2 linked regions of the Metabacillus sp. B2-18 genome follow. The protein of the gene in region 1 binds, or shares a complex with, the protein of each later gene. Links are inferred from orthologs where the notes say so. Each region holds a gene or a part of one and is shown on either strand. Other genes may lie near its edges. The genes, in order: secG and secY.

Region 1 (14,374 bases):
TGACTGCACATATGTAAAGCCCGATATGACAATTAAGCAGATTAATGGAGAGTGGCGAATACTTTATAATGATGAATTAATTCCCCAGCTACTCATAAGCAAGCCAATCGAATGCAGTGGTCCCTTTTCACTGGATGAAGAAGCTCAAAGCTATTATTCCAAAAAATTAACACAAGGAAAATGGTTGCAAAGAGCGATTGAGCAGCGAAAAGAAACGATGATTAATGTAATGAAAGTGATCATTCAAAAGCAACAAGATTTTTTTATTCATGGGAAAAGTCATTTAAAACCCTTAACATTAAAGGAAGTTGCTGATATTTTAGATATTCATGAATCAACAGTTAGTCGGACGGTGAAGGATAAGTTCATTCAAACTCCACATGGCTTAGTGATGATGAAAACATTTTTTACGAACAAGGTAGCTGAAGAAAATGGAGATATCTCCTCAGCTTCAGTGAAAATGAAGCTGAAAAAATTAATAGATTCAGAGAACAAGAAAAAACCTCTTTCAGACCAAAAAATAGCTAATGAGTTAAAAACCTTGTATGATATTAGTATTTCAAGGAGAACCGTAACAAAATATAGAGAGCAATTAAATATTCCAACATCAGCAATAAGAAAAGAGTATTAATACCAATTATCGAAATGGAAGTGCAGCAGTAAATGAAGAAAATAACCTTTTATTCAAAAGAGAACTGTTCATTATGTGAGAAAGGGTTAACGATCATACATGAACTAAAAAAAGAATTGGATTTTCACTATGAAGTGGTGGATATTTACAAAGATGATGTACTGCTGGAAAAGTTCCAAATCATGATTCCAGTGGTGGAAATAGATAATGAGGTTGTTTCTTATGGTATTTTGGATAAAGATTCCATAAGAAATCGCTTACTTTAAAAAGTCAATAAACATTTCTTGAATATGCAAATTTACCCTGTTAAAATAAAAGTTGTAGCAGGGAGATTTTTTTTTGAGTGGGTGGGACATAATAAGTCATAGCGGGACGAAATAGGTCCATATCGACTCAGAAAGGGATAGCAAATGAAATCACTTATAGAAGTACAAAGAAAATTATTGCCTGACCTGTTAACGGTTATGCAAAAACGCTATCAAATTCTTCAATACATACGATTAATGCAGCCGATTGGACGCAGAAGTCTCTCTACTAGTCTTGGCCTGAGTGAACGAATTCTAAGGAATGAAGTTCAGTTTTTAAAAGATCAGAATTTGATTGAGATCCACACATCAGGTATGACGTTAACAAACGATGGCACTTCTTTACTTATTAATCTCGAAGAAATGATGAAAGATGTTTTAGGATTATCTTCTTTGGAAAATACATTAAAGGAGAAGTTCCAATTAAACAGAGTTATCGTTGTTTCGGGTGATAGTGATCAATCTCCATGGGTAAAAAAAGAAATGGGAAGAGCATGTGTGACATGTATAAAAGAACGGTTAAATGGTAAAAATATCGTCGCCGTTACTGGTGGGACAACGCTCGTATCGGTAGCAGAAATGATGACACCTGATAGTAAAAACCGTGAAATATTATTCGTCCCAGCACGTGGAGGACTTGGTGAAACAGTGGAAAATCAAGCAAACACTATTTGTGCAAAAATGGCAGAGCGTGCAAGCGGAAATTATCGACTGTTACATGTACCAGATCAACTAAGTAAAGAAGCATATCAATCAATCATCGAGGAGCCTTCTATAAAAGAGCTTTTAGCGATTCTGAAATCCTCAAGTATGGTCATCCATGGAATAGGAGACGCTAAAACAATGGCAGAGCGCCGGAAAACTCCGGAGAAAGATTTCCTTAAAATTGAGCAAGGAAATGCTGTTGCAGAGGCATTTGGTTACTATTTTGATCAAGAGGGAGAAATAGTCCATAAAGTTCAAACTGTGGGAATTCAGCTTGATGATATTGATGAAGTACCTAATGTTATCGCTGTAGCAGGTGGTGCATCAAAAGCAAAGGCAATAAAGGCCTATATGAAACAAGGGTTAGACTCTGTCCTTATCACTGATGAAGGGGCAGCAAATGAGTTAATAAGGGACTAAACACCCCTGATTATATATGTTTCGCTTAAAAAAAGCGGAAGCGCCTTGCAAAGCCCCGACAAGCATAAGATGCAAGTGAATGGAAGACGTTCTCTGTCTTTTATTCACTTGCGGCTTATGACCTTGAGGGGCTAGGCGGTGAAGCTAGACAACTACACTAGGTATAAATTTTTTATACTGTTTAAGTGTTAAGTAAGGTGAAACAAACTTAATGTAAGTGTTCAAGGTACATAGCCTGAACAAAATTAAAGGAGGAAATTTATCATGGCAGTAAAAATCGGTATTAATGGTTTTGGACGTATTGGTCGTAATGTATTCCGTGCAGCTTTAAAAAATCCTAACGTTGACGTTGTAGCAGTTAATGACTTAACAGATGCTAACATGTTAGCTCATCTTTTAAAATATGATACTGTTCACGGAAAATTAGATGCAGAAGTTTCTGTTGACGGTAACAACCTTGTAGTTGAAGGAAAAACAATCCAAGTATCTGCTGAGCGTGACCCAGCGAAATTATCTTGGGGTGAGCAAGGTGTTGAAATCGTTGTTGAATCTACTGGTTTCTTCACTAAGCGTGCTGACGCTGCAAAACACTTAGAAGCAGGCGCTAAAAAAGTAATCATCTCTGCTCCAGCAAGCGATGAAGATATCACAATCGTTATGGGTGTTAACGAAGACAAATACGATGCAGCTAGCCACGATGTAATTTCTAACGCTTCTTGTACAACTAACTGCTTAGCACCATTCGCTAAAGTATTAAATGATAAATTCGGTATCAAACGTGGAATGATGACAACTGTTCACTCATACACAAATGACCAACAAATCTTAGATTTACCACACAAAGACTACCGTCGTGCTCGTGCGGCAGCTGAAAACATCATCCCAACTTCAACTGGTGCTGCAAAAGCTGTTTCTCTAGTATTACCTGAATTAAAAGGTAAATTAAACGGTGGAGCTATGCGTGTTCCAACTCCTAACGTTTCTTTAGTTGACTTAGTTGCTGAGTTAGACAAAGAAGTAACTGTTGATGAAGTAAACGCAGCACTTAAAGAAGCTGCTGAAGGTGATCTTAAAGGAATCCTTGCTTACAGCGAAGAGCCATTAGTATCTGGTGACTACAATGGTAACCCTCACTCTTCAACAATCGACGCATTATCTACAATGGTAATGGAAGGCCAAATGGTAAAAGTTATCTCTTGGTATGACAACGAAAGTGGTTACTCTAACCGCGTAGTTGACCTTGCTGACTACCTTGCTTCTAAAGGTCTTTAATTCTTAAAAGATAACGAAACTTTATAGCTATACTCAAATGGGGAAAGGGGAGTATCCCCTTTCCTCTTTTATTTTAGAAAAATAGGCTTTATACTAGTTTTGGTGTCTAGCTTCAGCGCCTAGACCCTCGATTCACAAGCCAATCCTCACATAAAAGTAAAGAACACCTTTCTGTGAGGCTCGTCTTGTGCTTGTCGGGCCTGAACGAGGCGCTTCCGCATTTCAAATTAGGAGGGCTTTCCATGAACAAAAAGTCAGTTAAAGACATTGATGTAAAAGGAAAAGTCGTCTTTTGTCGCGTTGATTTCAACGTACCGATGAAGGATGGACAAGTAACAGACGAAACACGTATTCGTGCGGCTTTACCAACAATCCAATACTTAAGTGAGCAAGGTGCTAAAGTTGTTTTAGCAAGTCACTTAGGTCGTCCAAAAGGTGAAGTAGTTGAAGAGCTTCGCTTAAATGCAGTAGCTGAAAAACTACAAGAGCTTTCTGGTAAAAATGTTGTGAAAACAGATGAAGCATACGGCGAAACTGTTAAAGCTGAAATCGCAAAATTAGAAGAAGGCGGACTTCTATTATTAGAAAACGTTCGTTTCTATCCTGGTGAAGAGAAAAACGATCCAGAATTAGCGAAAGCTTTTGCTGAATTAGCTGACATTTATGTGAACGATGCATTCGGAGCAGCACACCGTGCACATGCTTCAACTGAAGGTATCGCTAAACATATTCCAGCTGTTGCAGGTTTCTTAATGGAAAAAGAGCTTGAAGTTCTTGGGAAAGCTTTATCAAACCCAGAGCGCCCATTTACTGCAATCATCGGTGGAGCAAAAGTTAAAGACAAAATCGGTGTAATAGATAATCTGCTTAATAAAGTAGACAACCTAATCATCGGTGGTGGACTAGCTTACACATTCATCAAAGCTTTAGGTCATGATGTTGGTAAATCATTATTAGAAGAAGACAAAATTGACTTAGCAAAATCATACCTTGATCAAGCAAAAGAAAAAGGCGTTAACTTCTACATGCCTGTTGATGTTGTTGTAGCAGATGACTTCTCAAACGATGCGAACACTCAAATTGTATCAATCGATAGCATTCCAAGTGATTGGGAAGGTCTTGATGCAGGTCCAAAAACTCGTGAAATCTACGCTGACGTTATTAAAAACTCTAAGCTTGTCATCTGGAATGGACCAATGGGTGTATTCGAATTAGAAGCATTCGCTGGTGGTACAAAAGCAGTTGCAGAAGCATTAGCTGAAGCAAATGATACATATTCCGTAATTGGAGGAGGAGATTCAGCTGCCGCTGTAGAAAAGTTCAATTTGGCTGATAAAATGAGCCACATTTCTACTGGTGGTGGAGCTTCTCTAGAATTCATGGAAGGTAAAGAGCTTCCAGGTGTTGTAGCATTAAACGATAAATAAAAATCGAATGCGTTTTTCGCAAATGTAGATTTGTCGCGACATCTATTCTGCTGAAAAATTGCACTCGGAAGAGGACGGTGTAAAGAATGAGAAAACCAATTATCGCAGGTAACTGGAAAATGAACAAAGTTTCTTCAGAAGCAAAAAGCTTTGTAGAGGAAGTAAAAAGTCTAGTGCCTTCTGCTGAAAACGTTGACTCAGTAGTTTGTGCTCCAGCTCTATTTTTAGAAAGCCTTGTAGCTTCAACAGAAGGCAGTGACCTAAAAGTAGGTGCACAAAATATGCACTTTGAAGAAAATGGAGCTTTCACTGGCGAAATTAGCCCAGTAGCACTAAAAGATCTTGGTGTAAGCTATGTGATCTTAGGTCACTCTGAGCGTAGAGAAATGTTTGCTGAAACAGATGAAACAGTAAACAAAAAGACTCTAGCTGCATTCCAGCATGGTTTAACGCCAATCGTTTGTTGTGGTGAAACATTAGAAGAGCGTGAAGCAGGAAAAACAAATGATCTAGTAGGAGACCAAGTAAAGAAAGCTTTACAAGGTTTATCAGAAGATCAAGTAAAACAAACTGTTGTTGCGTATGAGCCAATCTGGGCAATCGGAACAGGAAAATCTTCTTCTGCTGAGGATGCTAACGAAGTATGTGCTCACATTCGTCAAGTGATTGCAGAGCAATTCTCTTCTGACGTTGCACAAGCAGTTCGTATTCAATACGGCGGTAGCGTAAAGCCTGCTAACATCAAAGAATATATGGCACAATCTGATATTGATGGTGCATTAGTAGGTGGAGCTAGCTTAGAAGCTCAATCTTTCCTTCAACTTTTGGAGGGTAGCAAAAATGAGTAAAGCACCAGTTGCACTAATTATTCTTGACGGCTTTGCTTGCCGCCAAGAAACGAAAGGTAATGCTGTTGCACAAGCGAAAAAGCCTAACTTTGATCGCTTTTGGAATCAATATCCTCATGCTCAATTAATCGCTTCAGGTGAGGCAGTAGGTCTTCCAGAAGGTCAAATGGGGAACTCTGAAGTAGGTCACTTAAATATTGGTGCAGGTCGTATTGTGTACCAAAGCTTAACACGTGTAAACGTAGCAATTCGCGAAGGTGAGTTTGCAAAAAACGACACGTTTGTTGAAGCTATTAATCATGTGAAAAACACAGGTAAAAATCTTCACTTATTCGGTTTGCTATCTGACGGTGGCGTTCATAGCCATATTCAACATTTATATGCCCTTTTAAAGCTTGCAGCAGATGAAGGCGTAAATAATGTTTACATTCATGGCTTCTTAGATGGTCGTGACGTTGGTCCAAAAACGGCAAAAGTTTACTTGGATGAACTTCAAGAAAAAATCAAAGAATACGGTGTCGGGGAAATTGCGACATTATCTGGACGTTACTACTCTATGGACCGCGATAAGCGTTGGGATCGTGTTGAAAAGTCTTACCGTGCCATGGTATACGGTGAAGGCCCAACTTACAGCACACCAGATGAGCTTGTTGCCGATTCTTATAACAATGGAATTTTTGACGAATTCGTCATTCCATCTGTTATGACAAAAGAAGACGGTTCACCAGTTGCAACGATTGAAGACAATGATGCGGTGATTTTCTATAATTTCCGCCCTGACCGTGCGATTCAAATTTCCAACACGTTCACAAATGAAGATTTCCGTTCATTTGATCGTGGTGAAAATCATCCGAAAAACCTACACTTTGTGTGTTTAACACACTTTAGTGAAACAGTCGACGGATATGTGGCATTCAAGCCAACTAATCTTGATAATACGCTCGGTGAAGTATTATCTCAAAATAATCTAACTCAACTTCGAATTGCTGAAACGGAAAAATATCCTCACGTAACATTCTTTATGAGTGGCGGACGTGAAGAGAAGTTTCCAGGCGAAGAAAGAATCTTAATTGATTCTCCGAAGGTTGCAACATATGATCTCAAGCCTGAAATGAGCGCCTACGAAGTAACGGACGCGTTACTTGGCGAAATTGCAGCTGACAAATTTGATGCAATACTTTTAAACTTCGCAAACCCTGATATGGTTGGGCACTCCGGAATGCTTGAACCTACAATCAAGGCAATCGAAACAGTTGATGAGTGCCTAGGAAAAATTGTGGACGCTATTGTTGCAAAAGGCGGTAAAGCGATCATCACAGCTGACCATGGTAACTCAGATGAAGTCGTAACATTAGACGGTGAGCCAATGACAGCTCACACAACAAACCCTGTACCTGTCATTGTGACACAAGAGGGAGTTACACTTCGTGAAGATGGTATTTTAGGTGACCTAGCACCAACAATGCTAGATCTACTTAATGTAGAAAAGCCTGCTGAAATGACTGGAACAACACTAATTAAAAAGTAATTTTAAATAAAGCAATCGGTTGTTTCTCCGAATGCCTCAAATCCGGCCTCTGACCTCCGATATCAAACAATGGATTGATGAAAAGGCAGAACTAAATCAAACTAAAAAATTCTTTATAAAAAAGGAGATTAAACAATATGCCATACATTGTAGACGTATATGCTCGTGAAGTATTAGACTCTCGTGGTAACCCAACGGTAGAAGTAGAAGTACACACAGAATCAGGCGCTATGGGACGCGCGTTAGTACCAAGTGGTGCTTCAACTGGTGAATATGAAGCAGTTGAGCTTCGTGACGGTGACAAAGAACGTTACCTTGGAAAAGGTGTTCTTCAAGCGGTTAAAAACGTAAACGAATTAATCGCTCCAGAATTACTTGGATTCGATGTTACTGAGCAAATCGCAATCGACCAAGCTTTAATCGAGCTTGATGGTTCAGAAAACAAAGGTAAATTAGGTGCTAACGCTATCCTTGGTGTATCTATGGCTGCTGCTCGTGCTGCTGCAGATTACCTACAAGTTCCTTTATACCAATACCTTGGCGGATTCAGCGCGAAAACTCTTCCAGTACCAATGATGAACATCGTTAACGGTGGAGAGCACGCTGATAATAACGTTGACATTCAAGAATTCATGGTTATGCCTGTAGGTGCTGAAAACTTCCGTGAAGCACTACGTATGGGTGCGGAAATTTTCCACAGCCTAAAATCAGTTCTTTCTGCTAAAGGTCTTAACACAGCTGTAGGTGATGAAGGTGGATTCGCTCCTAACTTAGGATCAAACGAAGAAGCTCTTCAAACAATTATCGAAGCAATTGAAAAAGCTGGTTACAAACCAGGTGAGCAAGTAATGCTTGCTATGGATGCTGCTTCTTCTGAGTTCTACAACAAAGAAGACGGTAAATACCATCTTTCAGGAGAAGGTGTTGTAAAAACTTCTGCTGAAATGGTTGACTGGTACGAAGAAATGGCTTCTAAATACCCAATCATCTCAATTGAAGACGGTTTAGATGAAAACGACTGGGAAGGTCACAAACTATTAACTGAACGCCTTGGCGGTAAAGTTCAACTTGTTGGTGATGACTTATTCGTTACAAACACGAAAAAACTTGCTGAAGGTATTGAAAAAGGAATCGGTAACTCAATCCTTATCAAAGTTAACCAAATCGGTACACTTACTGAAACATTCGAAGCAATCGAAATGGCTAAACGCGCTGGTTACACAGCAGTAATCTCTCACCGTTCTGGTGAAACTGAAGATACAACAATTGCTGACATCGCAGTTGCAACAAACGCTGGTCAAATTAAAACTGGTGCTCCATCACGTACTGACCGTGTTGCGAAGTACAACCAATTACTACGTATCGAAGATCAATTACAAGACGCTTCAAGATACGATGGAATTAAAACTTTCTATAACTTAAAGAAATAATTTAAGTTGAGTTGGAGAACTGCCGCGTGGTGCGGCAGTTTTTTTGTGGTGTATGAAAGATAGGGAGTGCGGGAAACTTTGGGTACCATAATCTGTACTGCATGCGCGAAACCTGTTTTGCTCGTGAGGCTTCGTACTGGAATGTGGAAGCTGGCAAAGGAAGGAGCTCGGTTTTTGTCTGAAATTGTCTAATCACGGATAAAAGCCCAGAACCGAGGATAAGACTCTTGAAATCGCGGATAAAAGCCCAGAACCGAGGATAAGCCTCTTGGAATCACGGATAAAAGCCCAGAATCGCGGAAAGCCCCTTGAAATAGCGGATAAACAGATTTTTTACCCGGAACTAGAAGGATTTTCTCAAAAAATATTGAATACATACATCAAAACTACATATGGAGTGAAAAAATGATCATAAAACACCGTGAAAAGCCCCGTATTATCGTTCAATTAGAAGCGTTACTTCCACGGATACCCGAATACCATCCAACTTTGCCGATCATTACTGAAGAGTACAACAAGAGAATGGCTGGTTATAAAGGGGAGCAGTCCATTGACTATCCGCTCAGCTACCTTGATGAAAAAAACTACTTTGTTTTTCACCATTTAAGATTAAAAACAGACAAACATTTCTTTCAAATGGACACGTTAATTTTCACTAACAAAATGGCGATTATCCTCGAGATAAAGAATTTCTCCGGAACTATTTATTTTGATCCTAAATTTAAACAACTTATTCAAACAAAAGACGGGAAAGAGATTGCCTATGCTTATCCATTGACTCAGCTTGAACGTCAAAAGTCTAACTTAAAAGAATGGTTGTGTATCAACAAATTAGAAAAATTAGAAATACAATCATTAGTCGTTATTAGTAATCCCTACACAATTATAACCACGTCCCCAGATGAACGTCATATTCACCACAAAGTGATCCACAAAGAAGAGTTACCTACTAAAATACTTCAATTAGAAAAATCCAAAACCACAAACCAATTAGAAGAAAAAGCTTTAAAAAAGATATTTAAATTATTACTAAAAAAACATACAGAAGGAGACTCCTCCATTCTAGAAAAATTTAATTTAATAGAAAGTAACCTTCTTAAAGGTGTCTTTTGTCCTAAATGTGCTGCACTTCCAATGGAACGTGTTAAAGGGAATTGGTTTTGTCCCAGTTGCAGGGCAAAAGATAAACATGCTCATATTAAGGCGGTTGAAGATTATCAACTTTTAATTAAGACAACAATTTCTAATAGGGAACTAAGAGAGTTTTTGAAGTTACATTCTTCTGACACTGCTACTAGACTGTTTCAGACTATGAATTTGAGGAGTACAGGGCAAAATAAAAATAGAATCTATTTCTTGGACAATCTGGAAAATGGGAAGCGTCAGTAACGATGGACGAAATTAGTTGAATCGCGGATAAAAGCTCCATCACCGCGGATAAATTCCGATAATCGCGGATAAAGGCTCCATCACCGCGGATAAATTCCAATAATCGCGGATAAAAGCTCCATCATCGCGGATAACCACCCATATTCGTGGTTAACCCACGAAATTACTAGTTAGCCTTAACAAAAAAATCTGTAAAAAGTCCTCCTTCTGCGTGCTTTACACTTTGCTCATATACAGAAACGTAAGTACATTTACCGTACATCCCCATTTGCATCAATGATTAACGGGGAAGTAACATTTCGTTTTGCTAAGAAAAAAACATATACAGATGAATGTTTTATTGTGAATCAAAAAGAAGTATGGTACATTTAAACTATCTATTTGTGCGCATTTCAGGAGGTGTCAACTCATGCATACAGCATTAATTATTCTACTTGTTATCGTTTCAGTTGCTTTAATTACAGTTGTGTTATTACAATCTGGTAAAAGCGCAGGGTTATCAGGGGCAATCTCTGGTGGAGCGGAGCAGCTTTTTGGAAAACAAAAAGCTCGTGGACTAGACTTAGTTTTACACCGTGCCACAGTCGTACTTTCTGTTTTATTCTTTGTTTTAACTGTTTTAGTAGCATATGTAGTTCAATAAATAATAAGTAAAGGGTCTGTAGAAACAGGCTCTTTTTTGTTTGGGGCTAGATGCTACTAAGCAAACAATTGTTCAAGAGCTAAAGTGTTTGATTAAATAGAAGTGTAAAGAATACATAGCTTAATGTTAGTTTAGTAATACTGATGGCATTTATGGGATAAACTAAATAAAAGATAGTAAGGAGTAGTAAGAATGAAAAGAGTTTTACCAAAGCCGTTTACATTTGAAGGCGGCGATAGAGCTGTTTTATTATTACATGGATTTACAGGGAACACAGCGGATGTTCGAATGCTGGCACGCTTTCTTAGTGAAAAAGGCTATACATGTCATGCACCACAGTATAAAGGCCATGGTGTACCGCCAGAGGAGCTCGTTCATACAGGGCCTGAAGATTGGTGGAAGGACGTACAAGAAGGGTATGAACATTTGAAAAATATGGGTTTTGAGGACATAGCTGTTGGGGGATTATCACTTGGTGGAGTTTTCTCATTAAAATTGGGTTACACTTTACCTGTAAAGGGAATTGTCCCAATGTGTGCACCAATGTACATTAAAAGTGAGGAAGTTATGTATCAAGGAGTTCTCGAGTACGCGAGAAATTATAAAAAGTTTGAAGGGAAGTCTCCTGAGGAAATAGAAGAAGAGATGAAGGAGTTTGAGAAGACTCCAATGAATACATTAAAAGCCTTACAAGAGTTAATTGCAGATGTCCGAAATAATGTAGACATGATCTATTCGCCAACGTTTGTGGCACAAGGTAGACATGATCATATGATTAACACTGACAGTGCAAACATCATCTACAATGAAGTAGAAAATGATCATAAGCAAATAAAGTGGTACGAAGAGTCTGGACATGTGTTAACACTTGATAAAGAACGTGATCAACTCCATGAGGATGTGTATCAATTTTTAGAAAGCCTTGATTGGTAAGGTTTTTTTAGAACGAGAAAAGGAGGATGAAAATGGATCAAGAAATTCAAGTACATATTGATAAGCTGCTTTCGTTTATGAAAGAGGAAGCTTATAAGCCCCTAACTGTTCAAGAGCTTGAGCAAGCATTTGGAATAGAGGATTCAACGGAGTTTAAAGACTTTGTGAAAGCATTAGTTGTTATGGAGGATCAGGGCCTCGTTGTAAGAACAAGAAGCAACCGTTACGGGTTGCCAGAAAAAATGAATTTAATTAAAGGGAAGCTAATTGGTCACTCAAAAGGATTTGCTTTTGTTGACCCTGAGGACACTGCTTTAGATGATATCTTTATTCCACCTACTGAATTGAAAACGGCTATGCACGGTGATGTTGTTATGGTCAGAGTCAGTGCAAGCACAGGTGGGACAAGACAAGAAGGAACGATTGTCCGTATTTTAGAGCGTGGAATAACAGAGGTTGTTGGTACTTATACGGAAAGCAAAAACTTTGGTTTTGTTGTTCCTGATGATAAAAAAATCGCCAATGATATTTTTATTCCTAAAAATGCATCAAAGGGTGCTGTAGAGGGACATAAGGTTGTTGTGAAATTAACAACTTATCCTGAAGGACGCATGAGTGCAGAAGGGGAAGTTATTGATATTCTTGGTCATAAAAATGATCCAGGTGTTGATATTTTATCCGTTATTCATAAGCACGGATTGCCAGGCCCATTCCCGGTTGAAGCACTCGAGCAAGCAAACGATGTTCCAGAGACGATAAAAGAAGAAGATCTTAAAGACAGACGTGATTTAAGGAACGAAACAATTGTTACAATTGATGGAGCCGATGCAAAAGATTTAGATGACGCAGTTACAGTAACAAAGTTAGATAATGGCCACTATAAGCTGGGTGTTCATATCGCTGATGTTAGTCATTATGTAACAGAGCAATCACCAATTGATCGCGAAGCATTAGACCGCGCAACAAGTGTGTATCTTGTTGACCGTGTGATTCCAATGATTCCACATCGTTTATCAAATGGAATTTGTTCTTTAAATCCTAAAGTGGATCGTTTAACACTTTCTTGTGAGATGGAAATCGATGAAAAAGGAACAGTTGTTAAACATGAAATTTTCCAGAGTGTGATAAAAACAACAGAGCGTATGACGTACTCTGATGTAAATAAAATTTTAGAAGACCGCGATGAAGAGCTTCTAAAAAAATATGAAAGTCTTATTCCAATGTTTGAACAAATGGGTGAGCTTGCAGCAGTACTGCGCCAAAAGCGTATGGAGCGTGGTGCCATTGACTTTGATTTTAAAGAAGCAAAGGTGCTTGTCGACAAAGAAGGAAAGCCAACGGAAGTTGTGATTCGCGAACGCTCAGTAGCAGAGCGTCTTATTGAAGAGTTTATGCTGCTTGCCAATGAAACAGTAGCAGAGCACTTCCATTGGATGAATGTACCGTTTATATATCGAATTCATGAAGATCCAAATGCTGAAAAACTACAAAAATTTCTTCAGTTCATTACGAATTTTGGGTACTCAGTAAAGGGTGCAGGAAATGAAATTCATCCAAGAGCATTGCAAGATATTTTAGAAGAAGTACAGGGTAAACCAGAAGAAACAGTTATCTCAACAGTTATGCTCCGTTCAATGAAACAGGCGAAATACGATCCAGAAAGCTTAGGTCACTTTGGACTAGCTACGGAGTTTTACACACATTTTACATCACCAATTCGTCGTTATCCTGATTTAATTGTGCATCGTTTAATCCGCACATATCTAATAGAAGGAAAAGTTGATGAAGAAACTCGTGCACATTGGGCGGAAAGCTTACCTGTGATCGCTGAACAATCCTCCAACATGGAACGAAGAGCGGTAGAGGCAGAGCGTGAAACAGATGAACTGAAAAAAGCGGAGTACATGCTTGATAAAATTGGCGAAGAATATGACGGTATGATCAGTTCTGTTACAAACTTCGGTATGTTCGTGGAACTTCCAAATACAATAGAAGGTCTTATTCACGTCAGCTATATGACAGATGATTATTACCGGTATGATGAGCAACATTATGCGATGATTGGTGAACGTACTGGTAATGTCTACAGAATTGGTGACGAAATTACTGTACGTGTAGTAAATGTAAACAAAGACGAGCGCGCTATTGATTTCGAAATTGTTGGTATGAAAGGGACAAGAAGACGTCCTGAAAAAGACAAACCAAAAGTCATCATTGCTGGTAAAGGAAGAAAAGATTCCAATGGTCGTGGCGGCGGTAATAACAGCAAAACACGTGGAAATGACAAAGATGGCGAATGGTCAACACGTCCTCCTCGTAAAAAGAAGAAAAAGCACTTTGAAAATGCACCAAAAGCAAAACGTAAGAAAAAACGCTAATGATCTGAAGGGACTGACAATCCTTAGTGTCAGTCTCTCTTTAGCTCTATTTATTGAGTTACAGTCCAATTTTTGCTAAAATAGAACGTATCGCTAGATCGAGGGGAGTGAACACAATGCCAAAAGGTATGGGAAAAGTAGTCGCCCAAAACAAAAAAGCAAATCATGACTATTCAATAGAAGAAACATTTGAAGCTGGCATTGTCCTTCAAGGTACGGAAATTAAATCAATTCGTAATGGACGTGTAAACTTAAAGGATTCCTATGCACGTATCGATCGTGGAGAAGTATTTCTATTGAACATGCACGTTAGCCCGTATGAACAAGGAAATCGCTATAATCACGATCCACTAAGACAAAGGAAGCTATTACTTCATAAGCGTGAGATTGTGAAACTAATTGGTGCAACCAAAGAAGAAGGTTATGCCCTTGTTCCTTTAAAGATGTATCTGAAAAATGGTTATG
Region 2 (13,049 bases), 4.1 Mb from region 1 along the record:
TTAAAGAGAATGATGAACAAAGGAGGTGAAAATGAAGAGAGAATTGGTCTTCATAAGGAGAATGAAGAACAAAGGAGGTGAAGATGAAGAAAGAGATGGTCTTCATAAAGGGAATGAAGACCAAAGATGATAATAATGAAGAGAGAAATGGTCTTCATAAAGAGAATGAAGACCAAAGATGATAATAATGAAGAGAGAAATGGTCTTCATAAAGAGAATGAAGACCAAAGATGATAATAATGAAGAGAGAAATGGTCTTCATAAAGGGAATGAAGACCAAAGATGATAATAATGAAGAGAGAAATGGTCTTCATAAAGGGAATGAAGACCAAAGATGATAATAATGAAGAGAGAAATGGTCTTCATAAGGAGAATGAAGACCAAAGGTGATAATAATGAAGAGAGAAATGCTCTTCATAAGATGGATGAAGAGCAAACATATTGTTAATGAAGAAAGAGATGATCCTTATTACCAATATGAAGCAAGAACGAGGTTATATTTATATGAGAATTGAACTCATAAGAGCACTCACTTCTCTATAAAAATAACACCAAGACAATCAAGCTGCTCAAATCCTATAAAAATATGATAAGATACTTCTCTTGACACCCAGTTCATCAATTTCGATTGCCATAAATAAACCACAATCATAAATCTCGTATTATACCTTTTCAGTAATAAGCACGAGTACCTACAAAAAATGCATACATCTAATATTCCTTGGTACTTCGATAAATGAATTAATTCTATTTCTACTATATAAATAAGTTTTCTCTTAAGTCGTATCTGATTATTGAGACATAAATTAGACTGAATAATGATCATCTTAATAAGATCTTTCTTTTAAAAAAGATTATTTCACTTACATTTCTAATACATGAATAATAAACCAACAATGATATCCTTGATATCTTTATACATTCTATGTATAATATGAAAAGTGCTCAAGAAACTAGGTATTTTAAATAGTTCTTGCATCTAACATAAGTTTTATGTATAATAGACAATGTTGGTCTTTGACTGCGATGAAGCAGGAGGTTGCCGATACACACGGCCGCTTTGCCATGGCGTGTGTAGGGAAAATTCTTGCGGAGAAAATGTCTATTTTAAAAGTAGGCGAAAAGGAGGGAAAATAATGGCAAAACAAAAGATTCGTATCCGTTTAAAAGCTTATGATCACAGAATTCTTGATCAATCTGCAGAGAAAATTGTGGAAACTGCAAAACGTTCTGGTGCAAATGTTTCTGGTCCAATTCCGTTACCAACAGAAAGATCAGTATACACAATCCTACGTGCAGTTCATAAATACAAAGATTCTCGTGAGCAATTCGAAATGCGTACGCATAAGCGTTTAATTGATATCATCAGCCCAACACCACAAACAGTTGATGCTTTAATGCGTCTTGACTTACCGTCAGGTGTTGATATTGAAATCAAATTATAATTTTTTAAAATAAATGATTGATAATTTATAGGAGGTGTGACTCATGACCAAAGGAATCTTAGGAAGAAAAGTCGGTATGACGCAAGTATTTGCTGAAAACGGTGATTTAATTCCGGTAACTGTTATCGAAGCTACTCCAAACGTGGTTCTTCAAAAGAAATCTGTTGATACTGATGGATACAACGCGGTTCAATTAGGATTTGAAGATAAACGTGAAAAGCTTTCTAACAAACCAGAAAAAGGACACGTTGCAAAAGCTAATACTGCACCTAAGCGCTTCGTTAAAGAACTTCGTGAAGCTAGCTTAGAGCAAATCGAAGTAGGTCAAGAAGTCAAAGTTGATATTTTCACAGCAGGTGAAATCGTAGATGTAACAGGAGTTTCTAAAGGGAAAGGTTTCCAAGGCTCTATTAAACGCCACGGACAATCTCGTGGACCAATGTCCCACGGTTCTCGTTACCATCGTCGTCCAGGTTCAATGGGACCTGTAGCACCTAACCGTGTATTCAAAAACAAACTATTACCAGGTCGTATGGGTGGAGAGCGTATTACTGTTCAAAACTTAGAGATCGTTAGAGTAGATGCAGAACGCAATCTATTATTAATCAAAGGTAATGTACCAGGACCTAAAAAAGCACTTATCACTGTGAAAAGCGCAGTTAAATCTAAATAATTTCTTTAAGAAAGGAGGAATTGGGTAATGCCTAAAGTAGCATTATTAAACCAAACTGGATCAAACGTTGGAGAAATCGAACTTAATGATTCTGTATTTGGTATCGAACCTAATCAGCATGTATTATTTGAAGCGGTTATCATGCAAAGAGCTTCCTTACGTCAAGGATCTCACAAAGTAAAAAATCGTTCTGAAGTAGCAGGCGGAGGACGCAAACCTTGGCGTCAAAAGGGTACTGGACGTGCTCGTCAAGGATCTATTCGCTCTCCACAATGGCGCGGTGGTGGTATTGTATTTGGACCAACTCCACGTTCATATGCTTATAAATTACCTAAAAAAGTTCGCCGTTTAGCAATCAAATCAGCTTTATCATCAAAAGTAGTTGACAACGATATCGTTGTTTTAGAGGATTTAGCACTTAACGCACCAAAAACAAAAGAAATGGCTTCTGTTCTTAAAGGTCTTTCTGTTGAAAGAAAAGCGTTAATTGTAACAGCTGACAACAATGAAAACATTGCATTATCAGCTCGTAACATCCCTGGAGTAACAGTTGTTACTGCGAGTGGTGTAAATGTACTTGATGTACTTAACCACGATAAGCTTATTATGACGAAAGCTGCGGTGCAAAAAGTAGAGGAGGTACTTGCATAATGAAAGATCCTCGTGATATTATTAAGCGCCCCGTAATCACTGAACGTTCAACAGATCTTATGACTGAGAAAAAATATACGTTTGAAGTAGATGTTAAGGCTAATAAAACTGAAGTTAAAGATGCGATCGAATCAATCTTTGGCGTAAAAGTTGAAAAAGTAAACATCATGAACTACAAAGGTAAATTAAAGCGTGTTGGTCGTTACAGCGGTTTAACTAACCGTCGTCGTAAAGCGATCATCAAGCTTACTGCAGATAGCAAAGAAATCGAATTATTCGAAGTATAATTTCAATAGAAAAGGAGGGATATCGATATGGCGATTAAAAAATATAAACCAACCTCAAACGGTCGTCGTGGAATGACAGTATCGGATTTTGCTGAAATCACGACAGATCAACCAGAAAAATCGTTACTTGCACCTTTACACAAAAAAGGTGGACGTAATAACCAAGGTAAATTAACAGTTCGTCACCAAGGTGGTGGACACAAACGCCAATATCGTGTGATTGATTTCAAACGCGACAAAGATGGTATACCAGGACGCGTTGCTACAATCGAGTACGATCCAAATCGTTCTGCTAACATCGCACTAATCAACTATGTTGATGGTGAGAAAAGATACATCCTTGCACCTAAGAATTTAAAAGTAGGTCTAGAGATTATGTCTGGTCCTGAAGCAGATATTAAAGTAGGTAATGCACTACCATTACTTAACATTCCTGTAGGTACAGTAGTACACAACATCGAATTAAAACCTGGTAAAGGTGGTCAATTAGTTCGTTCTGCAGGTACCTCTGCTCAAGTATTAGGTAAAGAAGGTAAATACGTACTTGTACGTTTAAACTCTGGTGAAGTTCGTATGATTCTTGCTACTTGCCGTGCAACTGTAGGTCAAGTAGGAAACGAGCAACATGAACTTATCAACATTGGTAAAGCAGGTCGTTCACGTTGGTTAGGCAAACGTCCTACTGTTCGTGGATCTGTAATGAACCCTAACGATCACCCACACGGTGGTGGTGAAGGACGCGCTCCAATCGGACGTAAATCACCAATGTCTCCATGGGGTAAACCAACACTTGGAGCTAAGACTCGTAAGAAGAAGAACAAATCAGATAAATTTATCGTGCGTCGCCGTAAAAAATAACGTGATTGAACTACGGTTCAATCGAACCGTAGCACGATCGCGAAGGGAGGTACAATCATGGGCCGTAGCTTAAAAAAGGGACCATTCGTTGATGATCATTTAATCAACAAAGTTGAGAAATTAAATGAAACTGAGAAAAAGCAAGTTATTAAAACTTGGTCACGTCGTTCTACAATTTTCCCACAATTTATTGGTCACACTATCGCTGTTTATGATGGTCGTAAACATGTTCCTGTATATGTAACTGAGGATATGGTAGGTCATAAACTAGGTGAGTTCGCACCTACACGTACTTACAAAGGTCATGCTAGTGATGACAAAAAAACAAGACGTTAATGAGAGGAGGCATTTAAATGCAACAATCTAAAGCTGTCGCAAGAACAGTTCGTATTGCTCCTCGTAAAGCTCGTTTAGTTTTAGATCTTATTCGAGGTAAGCAAATAGGTGAAGCAGTAGCGATTTTAAACCACACGCCAAAGGCTGCTTCTCCAATCATAGAGAAAGTATTAAAATCGGCAGTGGCTAACGCTGAACATAACTATGAAATGGACATTAATAGCTTAGTTGTAACAGAAGCTTATGCAAACGAAGGTCCAACTCTTAAACGTTTCCGTCCACGTGCTATGGGTCGCGCAAGTGCAATCAACAAACGCACAAGCCACATCACAATCATCTTAACAGAAAAGAAGGAGGGATAATCAGTGGGTCAAAAGGTAAATCCAGTCGGTCTTCGTATCGGAGTTATTCGTGATTGGGAGTCAAAATGGTTCGCAGGAAAAGACTACTCAACTCTTTTACATGAAGATATTAAAATTCGTGAATATGTTACTAAACGTCTTAGCGATGCATCTGTTTCTAAAATTGAGATCGAGCGTGCTGCTAACCGTGTAAACATTACAATCCACACTGCTAAGCCAGGTATGGTAATCGGTAAAGGTGGTACTGAAGTTGAAGCACTTCGTAAAGCACTTAACCAATTAACTGGCAAACGTGTACACATCAACATTCTTGAAATCAAAAAAGCTGATTTAGATGCTAAATTAGTTGCTGAAAATATTGCACGTCAATTAGAAAACCGTATTTCTTTCCGTCGTGCACAAAAACAAACAATTCAACGTGCTATGCGTGCTGGTGCTCAAGGTATCAAAACACAAGTATCTGGTCGTTTAGGTGGAGCAGATATCGCACGTGCTGAACACTATAGCGAAGGAACAGTTCCACTACACACACTTCGTGCTGATATCGATTATGGAACAGCTGAAGCTGATACAACTTACGGTAAATTAGGCGTAAAAGTTTGGATCTATCGTGGAGAGGTTCTTCCTACTAAGAAGAAAACTGAGGAAGGAGGAAAATAATATGTTATTGCCAAAACGCGTAAAATATCGCAGAGAGCACCGTGGAAAAATGCGCGGTCGTGCTAAAGGCGGTACTGAAGTACATTTCGGTGAGTTCGGAATTCAAGCTCTTGAAGCTTCTTGGATCACAAATCGTCAAATCGAAGCTGCTCGTATTGCGATGACACGTTATATGAAACGTGGCGGAAAAGTTTGGATTAAAATCTTCCCTTCTAAGCCTTATACTGCAAAACCTTTAGAGGTACGTATGGGATCTGGTAAAGGTGCTCCAGAAGGTTGGGTAGCTGTTGTAAAACCAGGTAAAGTTATGTTTGAAATCTCAGGTGTAACTGAAGAGGTAGCACGTGAAGCTTTACGTTTAGCTTCTCACAAATTACCGATTAAAACGAAGTTTGTAAAACGTGAAGAAATTGGTGGTGAATCAAATGAAAGCTAATGAAATTCGTGACCTTACCACTGCTGAAATTGAACAAAAAGTAAAGTCTCTTAAAGAAGAGTTATTTAATCTTCGCTTTCAATTAGCGACAGGACAATTAGAAAACACTGCTCGCATCCGTGAAGTTCGTAAATCGATCGCTCGTATGAAAACTGTTATCCGTGAAAGAGAGCTTGCTGCTAATAATCGTTAATAAGAGAGGAGGTTTACTGAATGAGTGAACGTAACCAACGTAAAGTTTATACTGGTCGTGTTGTTTCTGACAAAATGGATAAAACTATCACTGTTCTTGTTGAAACATACAAAACACACCCATTATACGGTAAACGTGTAAAATACTCTAAGAAATACAAAGCTCATGATGAAAACAACCAAGCTAAAACTGGCGATATCGTAAGAATTATGGAAACTCGTCCATTATCTGCGACAAAACGCTTCCGTTTAGTTAGTGTTGTTGAAGAAGCTATTATCATTTAATATTGTTCGGATAGTTAATTCCGAAGGGAGGTAACATAGATGATCCAACAAGAATCTCGTTTGAAAGTTGCTGACAACTCTGGTGCTCGTGAAGTATTAACAATTAAAGTGTTAGGCGGTTCTGGTCGTAAAACTGCTAACATCGGTGATGTAATTGTTTGTACGGTAAAACAAGCAACACCAGGTGGCGTTGTCAAAAAAGGTGATGTTGTTAAAGCTGTAATCGTGCGCACTAAGAGTGGTGCTCGTCGTTCTGATGGCTCTTACATCAAATTTGACGAAAACGCATGTGTTATCATTCGTGATGACAAAGGTCCACGTGGTACACGTATTTTTGGACCAGTTGCACGTGAATTACGTGAAAACAACTTCATGAAAATCGTTTCTTTAGCTCCAGAAGTTCTATAATAAATTGAATTGCCTTACTAAGGAGGTGCAACTAGGATGCATGTTAAAAAAGGTGATAAAGTAATGGTTATCTCTGGTAAGGATAAAGGTAAACAAGGCGTAGTTCTTGCTTCTTATCCTAAAAAAGACCGTATTCTTGTTGAAGGTATTAACATCGTGAAAAAACACGCTAAACCTTCACAAGCAAACCCACAAGGTGGAATCTTAAACCAAGAGGCACCTATCCATGTATCAAATGTTATGCCACTTGATCCTAAATCTGGTGAGCCAACTCGTGTTGGTTATAAAGTGGTAGACGGTAAAAAGGTACGTGTAGCAAAAAAATCTGGTGAAACTTTAGATAAATAGTAAATCAGGAAGGGAGGTATATGTATGAACCGCCTTAAAGAAAAGTATCAAAGTGAAATTACTCCTGCATTAATGAAAAAGTTTTCTTACAAATCAGTAATGCAAACTCCAAAAATCGAAAAAATCGTAATCAACATGGGTGTTGGTGATGCAGTATCTAACTCAAAAGCTCTAGACGTAGCTGTTGAAGAGTTAGGACAAATCACTGGTCAAAAACCAGTTGTAACGAAAGCTAAAAAATCAATCGCGGGCTTCCGTCTACGTGAAGGTATGCCAATCGGTGCAAAAGTTACACTTCGTGGTGAGCGTATGTACCAATTCTTAGATAAATTAATTTCTGTTTCATTACCACGTGTACGTGACTTCCGTGGGGTTTCTAAGAAATCATTTGATGGTCGTGGAAACTACACTTTAGGTGTGAAAGAGCAATTAATCTTCCCTGAGATTGATTATGATAAAGTTAACAAAGTTCGTGGTATGGATATCGTTATCGTAACAACTGCGAATACTGATGAAGAAGCGCGCGAACTATTAACACAGTTCGGTATGCCGTTCCAAAAATAATCGCTAGTAAAGGGAGGCGAAATTGTGGCTAAAAAATCAATGATTGCTAAGCAAAAGCGCACGCAAAAGTTTAAAGTACAAGAGTACACTCGTTGCGAACGTTGCGGACGTCCACACTCAGTACTACGTAAATTTAAGCTTTGCCGTATTTGTTTCCGTGAACTTGCTTACAAAGGTCAAATTCCAGGCGTGAAAAAAGCTAGCTGGTAAAACCGTATAACGGGAAGGAGGTTATTTAGTAATGGTTATGACAGATCCTATTGCAGATATGCTTACTCGCATTCGTAATGCGAATATGGTACGTCACGAAAAACTTGAGTTTCCTGCATCAACAATCAAAAAGGAAATCGCTGAAATCTTAAAACGTGAAGGTTTCGTACGTGACGTAGAGTATGTAGAAGATAATAAACAAGGTATCATTCGTATTTTCTTAAAATACGGTGCTAACAATGAACGTGTAATTACAGGCCTTAAAAGAATCAGTAAACCAGGTCTTCGTGTATATGCTAAAGCTGGCGAAGTACCACGTGTACTTAACGGATTAGGTATTGCGATCGTTTCAACTTCTCAAGGTGTTTTGACTGACAAAGAAGCTCGTGCAAAACAAACTGGTGGAGAAGTATTAGCATACGTTTGGTAATACGTTTAAATAGAATGGAGGTGTAATGAATGTCTCGTATTGGTAAGAAATTACTTGAAATCCCAGCTGGTGTTACTATTAACATCGCTGATGATAATACTGTAACAGTTAAAGGACCTAAAGGTGAATTAACTCGTACATTCAATATTGATATGAAAATCGCTATTGAAGATAACGTGTTAACTGTTACTCGTCCTTCTGATGCTAAGGAGCACCGTGCTTTACACGGTACAACTCGTAGCTTATTAGGAAACATGGTAGAAGGTGTTTCTAAAGGTTTTGAAAGAGGTTTAGAACTTATCGGTGTCGGTTACCGTGCTTCTAAATCTGGTAACAAGTTAGTTCTTAACGTTGGTTACTCTCACCCTGTTGAAATCACACCTGAGTCTGGTATTGAAATTGAAGTACCATCACAAACTAAAGTTCTTGTAAAAGGAACTGATAAAGAGCGTGTAGGTGCTATTGCAGCTAATATTCGTGACGTTCGTCCACCAGAGCCTTACAAAGGTAAAGGTATTCGCTACGAAGGCGAACATGTACGTCGTAAAGAAGGTAAAACTGCGAAGTAATATCGCTTAGTTGATAAGAAAGGAGTGACCTAAATGATTACTAAAGCTGATAAAAATGCTGTACGTAAAAAAAGACACGCACGTGTTCGTGCTAAGTTAACAGGCACAGCTGAACGTCCTCGTTTAAACGTATATCGTTCTAACCAACACATTTATGCTCAAGTAATTGACGATACTAACTCAGTTACTTTAGTAAGTGCGTCTACATTAGATAAAGATCTTAATTTAGATTCTAAAAGCAATGCTGATGCTGCTCAAAAGGTTGGAGAATTAGTAGCAAAACGTGCTATCGAAAAAGGCGTTAAAACAGTTGTATTTGATCGCGGGGGTTATCTATACCATGGTCGTGTAAAGGCTCTAGCTGAAGCTGCTCGCGAGGCTGGACTAGAATTTTAATCGCAAAAGGAGGGACACAAAGAATGCGTCGTATTGATCCAAACAAATTAGAGCTTGAAGAACGCGTAGTTACGGTAAACCGCGTTGCAAAAGTTGTTAAAGGTGGTCGTCGTTTCCGCTTTGCAGCACTAGTTGTTGTAGGTGATAAAAACGGTCATGTAGGTTTCGGTACTGGTAAAGCTCAAGAGGTACCAGAAGCAATCCGTAAAGCAATTGAGGATGCTAAGAAAAATCTAATTGAGGTACCAATGGTAGGTACTACAATTCCTCACCAAGTTATCGGTCAATTTGGTGCAGGTAACATTCTCTTAAAACCAGCATCAGAAGGTACTGGAGTTATCGCAGGAGGACCTGTTCGTGCGGTACTTGAGTTAGCTGGTGTAGCTGATATTCTTTCAAAATCTTTAGGTTCAAACACTCCAATTAATATGATTCGTGCTACAATCTCTGGATTAAATGATCTAAAGAGTGCTGAAGAAGTTGCGAAGTTACGTGGAAAAACGGTAGAAGAACTGTTAGGATAAGGAGGGAAAACAATGGCGAATAAGTTAGAAATTACCCTCACTCGCAGTGTGATTGGTCGTCCTGAAGATCAACGTATTACTGTTAAAACTCTTGGACTTAAAAAGTTACACCAAACTGTTGTTCAAGAAGATAATCCTGCGATTCGCGGTATGATTAATAAAGTTGCTCACTTAGTTACAGTTAAAGAACAATAATAGAAACATAAATATATAAGGAGGTGTCCCGATGAAACTTCATGAGTTGAAACCAGCAGAAGGTTCACGTAAAACACGTAATCGTGTTGGTCGTGGTATCGGTTCTGGTAACGGTAAAACAGCTGGTAAAGGTCATAAAGGACAAAATGCTCGTTCTGGTGGTGGAGTTCGTCCTGGATTCGAAGGTGGTCAAACTCCTTTGTTCCAACGCTTACCTAAACGTGGATTCACAAACATCAACCGCAAGGACTTTGCAATTGTTAACCTTGATGTCCTAAACCGTTTCGAAGACGGTACAGAGGTTACTCCAGAGTTATTACTTGAAACAGGCGTTGTAAGTAATGTGAAATCTGGTGTAAAAATCCTTGGTAACGGCCAGTTAGAGAAAAAACTTACTGTAAAAGCTAACAAATTCTCAGCTTCTGCTAAAGAAGCAATTGAATCTGCTGGCGGTACAGCTGAGGTGATCTAATGTTTAAAACAATCTCCAATTTTATGCGCGTGGGTGATATTAGAAGTAAGATCATATTCACCCTTTTAATGTTAGTAGTATTTCGTATTGGTACGTTCATACCTGTGCCTAATGTTAATGCTGATGTGTTAAAGGCCCAGGATGAACTTAACGTGTTCGGAATTCTAAATACATTCGGTGGTGGAGCATTATATAACTTCTCTATTTTAGCGATGGGAATAATGCCATACATCACAGCTTCAATCATCATTCAACTTTTACAGATGGATGTTGTTCCGAAGTTTACTGAATGGTCTAAACAAGGTGAAGTTGGGCGTCGTAAGTTAGCTCAATTTACAAGATACTTTACGATAATATTAGGTTTCATCCAAGCGTTAGGTATGTCTTACGGGTTTAACACCCAATCAGGAGGATTATTAATTAATAACCCTGGTATAGGAACATACTTGTTAATTGCGATTGTATTAACAGCAGGTACAGCATTCTTAATGTGGTTAGGAGAGCAAATCACTTCTAAAGGTGTAGGAAATGGTATTTCCATTATCATCTTTGCAGGGATTGTAGCAGGGATTCCCTCAACTGTTAACCAAATTTATGCACAACAATTCGAAGATGCCGGTGATCAACTTTTCATTAAAATTGTGACAGTTGTCATCTTAATTTTAGCAATATTAGCTGTTGTAGTAGGAACGATCTTTATTCAACAAGCACTTCGTAAAATACCAATTCAATATGCTAAGGGTGCTGGTAACAAAAACATGGGTGGCGGTCATTCGACACACCTACCGTTAAAAGTTAACCCAGCTGGTGTAATTCCTGTTATCTTCGCGGTATCATTTATTATTACACCTCCTACTATTGCATCTTTCTTTGGTCCTAACGATGTGACAGATTGGATATCGAAAACTTTTGATTACACACAGCCAATAGGTATGGTTATCTATGTTGCGTTAATCTTAGCATTTACGTACTTCTATACATTTGTTCAAGTTAATCCTGAACAAATGGCGGATAATTTGAAGAAACAAGGCGGTTATATCCCTGGTATTAGACCAGGTAAGAGCACGCAGGAATATGTTACAAAGGTATTATATCGTTTAACTTTTGTTGGTTCTCTTTTCTTAGCAGCTATAGCTGTTCTTCCTGTTTTCTTCATTAAATTTGCTGATCTTCCACAATCTGCACAGATTGGTGGAACTAGTTTATTAATTGTTGTCGGTGTAGCACTTGAAACAATGAAACAACTTGAAAGTCAGCTAGTGAAACGTCATTATAAAGGCTTTATTAAATAATGAGGATATGGGAAATCCTTCCCATTCCCTCTAAATAGAGACTGAGGGGGGAATACAAATGAATCTAGTATTAATGGGTCTTCCTGGTGCTGGGAAAGGAACTCAAGCTGAACGTATTGTAGACAAATACGACATCCCTCATATCTCAACAGGAGATATGTTCAGAGCTGCTATGAAAGAAGAAACAGAACTTGGTCTACAAGCTAAGTCTTTCATTGATAAAGGAGAATTAGTTCCCGATGAAGTTACCATTGGTATTGTTCGTGAACGTTTAGGCAAGAATGATTGTCAAAAAGGTTTCCTTTTAGATGGCTTTCCAAGAACAGTAGCTCAAGCAGATGCGCTTGAAGGAATTCTAACAGACCTAAACAAACAGATTGATTATGTCATTAATATACAAGTTAATAAAGATATCCTAATGGAACGATTAACTGGTCGTCGTATCTGCAAACAATGTGGAGCAACTTACCACTTAGTATTTAATCCACCTGCTAACGAAGGTAAGTGTGATAAATGCGGTGGCGAGCTTTACCAACGCGCAGATGATAACGAAGAAACAGTAGCTAATCGTTTAGAAGTGAACCTTCAACAAACACAACCTCTATTAGACTTTTATAATGAAAAAGGTTATTTAAGAAATATAGATGGTGAACAGGATATCGATCTAGTATTTAACGACGTTGATCAACTGGTTGGAGGACTAGGTGCATGATCATTTGTAAGACTCAGCGTGAACTAGAAATTATGCGAGAAGCAGGACGAATTGTCGCTTTAACTCATCAAGAATTAATTAAACACATTAAACCTGGTGTAACGACGAAGGAACTGGATGTAATTGCCGAAAAATTTATTCGTGCACATGATGCAATTCCTTCATTTAAAGGGTATAATGGTTTCCGCGGAAGCATATGTGCTTCAGTAAATGAAGAGCTCGTTCACGGAATACCGGGTGATCGTGTATTAAATGACGGGGACATCATTAGTATCGATATTGGTGCGAAATATAATGGATATCATGGTGACTCAGCTTGGACCTATCCTGTTGGTAAGATTTCTGATGAAGCTCAAAGATTATTAGATGTTACTGAAGAATCTTTATTCAGGGGTCTTAAAGAAGCAAAGCCAGGCGATCGATTATCTAACATTTCTCATGCTATCCAAACATATGTTGAAGAGCATGGCTTCTCAGTTGTGAGAGAGTATGTTGGTCACGGTGTCGGGCAGGAGCTTCATGAAGATCCTCAGATCCCTCATTATGGTCCACCAAATAAAGGTCCTAGGTTAAAACCAGGAATGGTACTAGCGATAGAACCGATGGTTAATGCAGGTACCCGTTATGTAAGAACCTTGGAAGATGATTGGACTGTTGTAACAGTTGATGGAAAATACTGTGCTCATTTTGAACACACTATTGCTATTACTGAAGATGGTTTTGAGATTCTGACTAAGGCATAAT

Evidence for each region.
Region 2: the proteins of secG (region 1) and secY are in contact, whole or in part, in a crystal structure (PDB 5AWW), measured with the Thermus thermophilus proteins. The link is inferred for Metabacillus sp. B2-18 from one-to-one orthologs. Residues at the interface, in WP_223903268.1 of Thermus thermophilus: Tyr5, Ile9, Tyr12, Leu13, Ala16, Leu19, Val20, Val23, Leu24, Gln26, Glu27, Pro28, Gln30, Gly31, Ala32, Asp34, Leu35, Met36, Gly37, Gly38, Ser39, Ala40, Asp41, Leu42, Phe43, Ala45, Arg46, Val48, Tyr53, Thr56; in WP_096411648.1 of Thermus thermophilus: Leu14, Gln16, Arg17, Phe20, Ile34, Pro35, Pro37, Ile72, Arg108, Arg109, Asn112, Gln113, Arg116, Ile117, Ile120, Pro145, Gly146, Trp147, Phe152, Phe155, Val156, Val159, Thr160, Val162, Ala163, Gly164, Ala166, Leu167, Trp170, Glu173.

The regions. Positions count from the first base shown.
Region 1 is NZ_CP088245.1:4,282,736-4,297,109, reverse strand. What follows is about bases 9,232-11,981. They hold secG (preprotein translocase subunit SecG), read left to right. Parts: upstream 9,232-10,364; coding sequence 10,365-10,598; downstream 10,599-11,981. Other genes in these bases: rnr (ribonuclease R), read left to right, coding at 11,564-11,981; LPC09_RS21700 (alpha/beta hydrolase), read left to right, coding at 10,791-11,531; LPC09_RS21710 (nuclease-related domain-containing protein), read left to right, coding at 9,232-9,955. Outside these bases: rpoN (RNA polymerase factor sigma-54), read left to right, coding at 1-631; LPC09_RS21745 (glutaredoxin family protein), read left to right, coding at 664-897; LPC09_RS21740 (sugar-binding transcriptional regulator), read left to right, coding at 1,042-2,061; gap (type I glyceraldehyde-3-phosphate dehydrogenase), read left to right, coding at 2,326-3,333; LPC09_RS21730 (phosphoglycerate kinase), read left to right, coding at 3,576-4,760; tpiA (triose-phosphate isomerase), read left to right, coding at 4,847-5,608; gpmI (2,3-bisphosphoglycerate-independent phosphoglycerate mutase), read left to right, coding at 5,601-7,136; eno (phosphopyruvate hydratase), read left to right, coding at 7,274-8,566; more of LPC09_RS21710, read left to right, coding at 8,972-9,231; more of rnr, read left to right, coding at 11,982-13,909; SsrA-binding protein SmpB, read left to right, coding at 14,026-14,374. UniProt on the Bacillus subtilis protein: Involved in protein export. Participates in an early event of protein translocation.
Region 2 is NZ_CP088245.1:140,425-153,473, forward strand. Bases 9,538-12,446 are described here. They hold secY (preprotein translocase subunit SecY), read left to right. Parts: upstream 9,538-10,300; coding sequence 10,301-11,593; downstream 11,594-12,446. Other genes in these bases: rpsE (30S ribosomal protein S5), read left to right, coding at 9,538-9,634; rpmD (50S ribosomal protein L30), read left to right, coding at 9,647-9,829; rplO (50S ribosomal protein L15), read left to right, coding at 9,861-10,301; LPC09_RS00825 (adenylate kinase), read left to right, coding at 11,652-12,305; map (type I methionyl aminopeptidase), read left to right, coding at 12,302-12,446. Also shown: rpsJ (30S ribosomal protein S10), read left to right, coding at 1,137-1,445; rplC (50S ribosomal protein L3), read left to right, coding at 1,489-2,118; rplD (50S ribosomal protein L4), read left to right, coding at 2,146-2,769; rplW (50S ribosomal protein L23), read left to right, coding at 2,769-3,056; rplB (50S ribosomal protein L2), read left to right, coding at 3,084-3,914; rpsS (30S ribosomal protein S19), read left to right, coding at 3,972-4,250; rplV (50S ribosomal protein L22), read left to right, coding at 4,268-4,612; rpsC (30S ribosomal protein S3), read left to right, coding at 4,616-5,272; rplP (50S ribosomal protein L16), read left to right, coding at 5,274-5,708; rpmC (50S ribosomal protein L29), read left to right, coding at 5,698-5,901; rpsQ (30S ribosomal protein S17), read left to right, coding at 5,922-6,185; rplN (50S ribosomal protein L14), read left to right, coding at 6,225-6,593; rplX (50S ribosomal protein L24), read left to right, coding at 6,630-6,941; rplE (50S ribosomal protein L5), read left to right, coding at 6,966-7,505; rpsN (30S ribosomal protein S14), read left to right, coding at 7,530-7,715; rpsH (30S ribosomal protein S8), read left to right, coding at 7,747-8,145; and 4 more genes. UniProt on the Bacillus subtilis protein: The central subunit of the protein translocation channel SecYEG. Consists of two halves formed by TMs 1-5 and 6-10.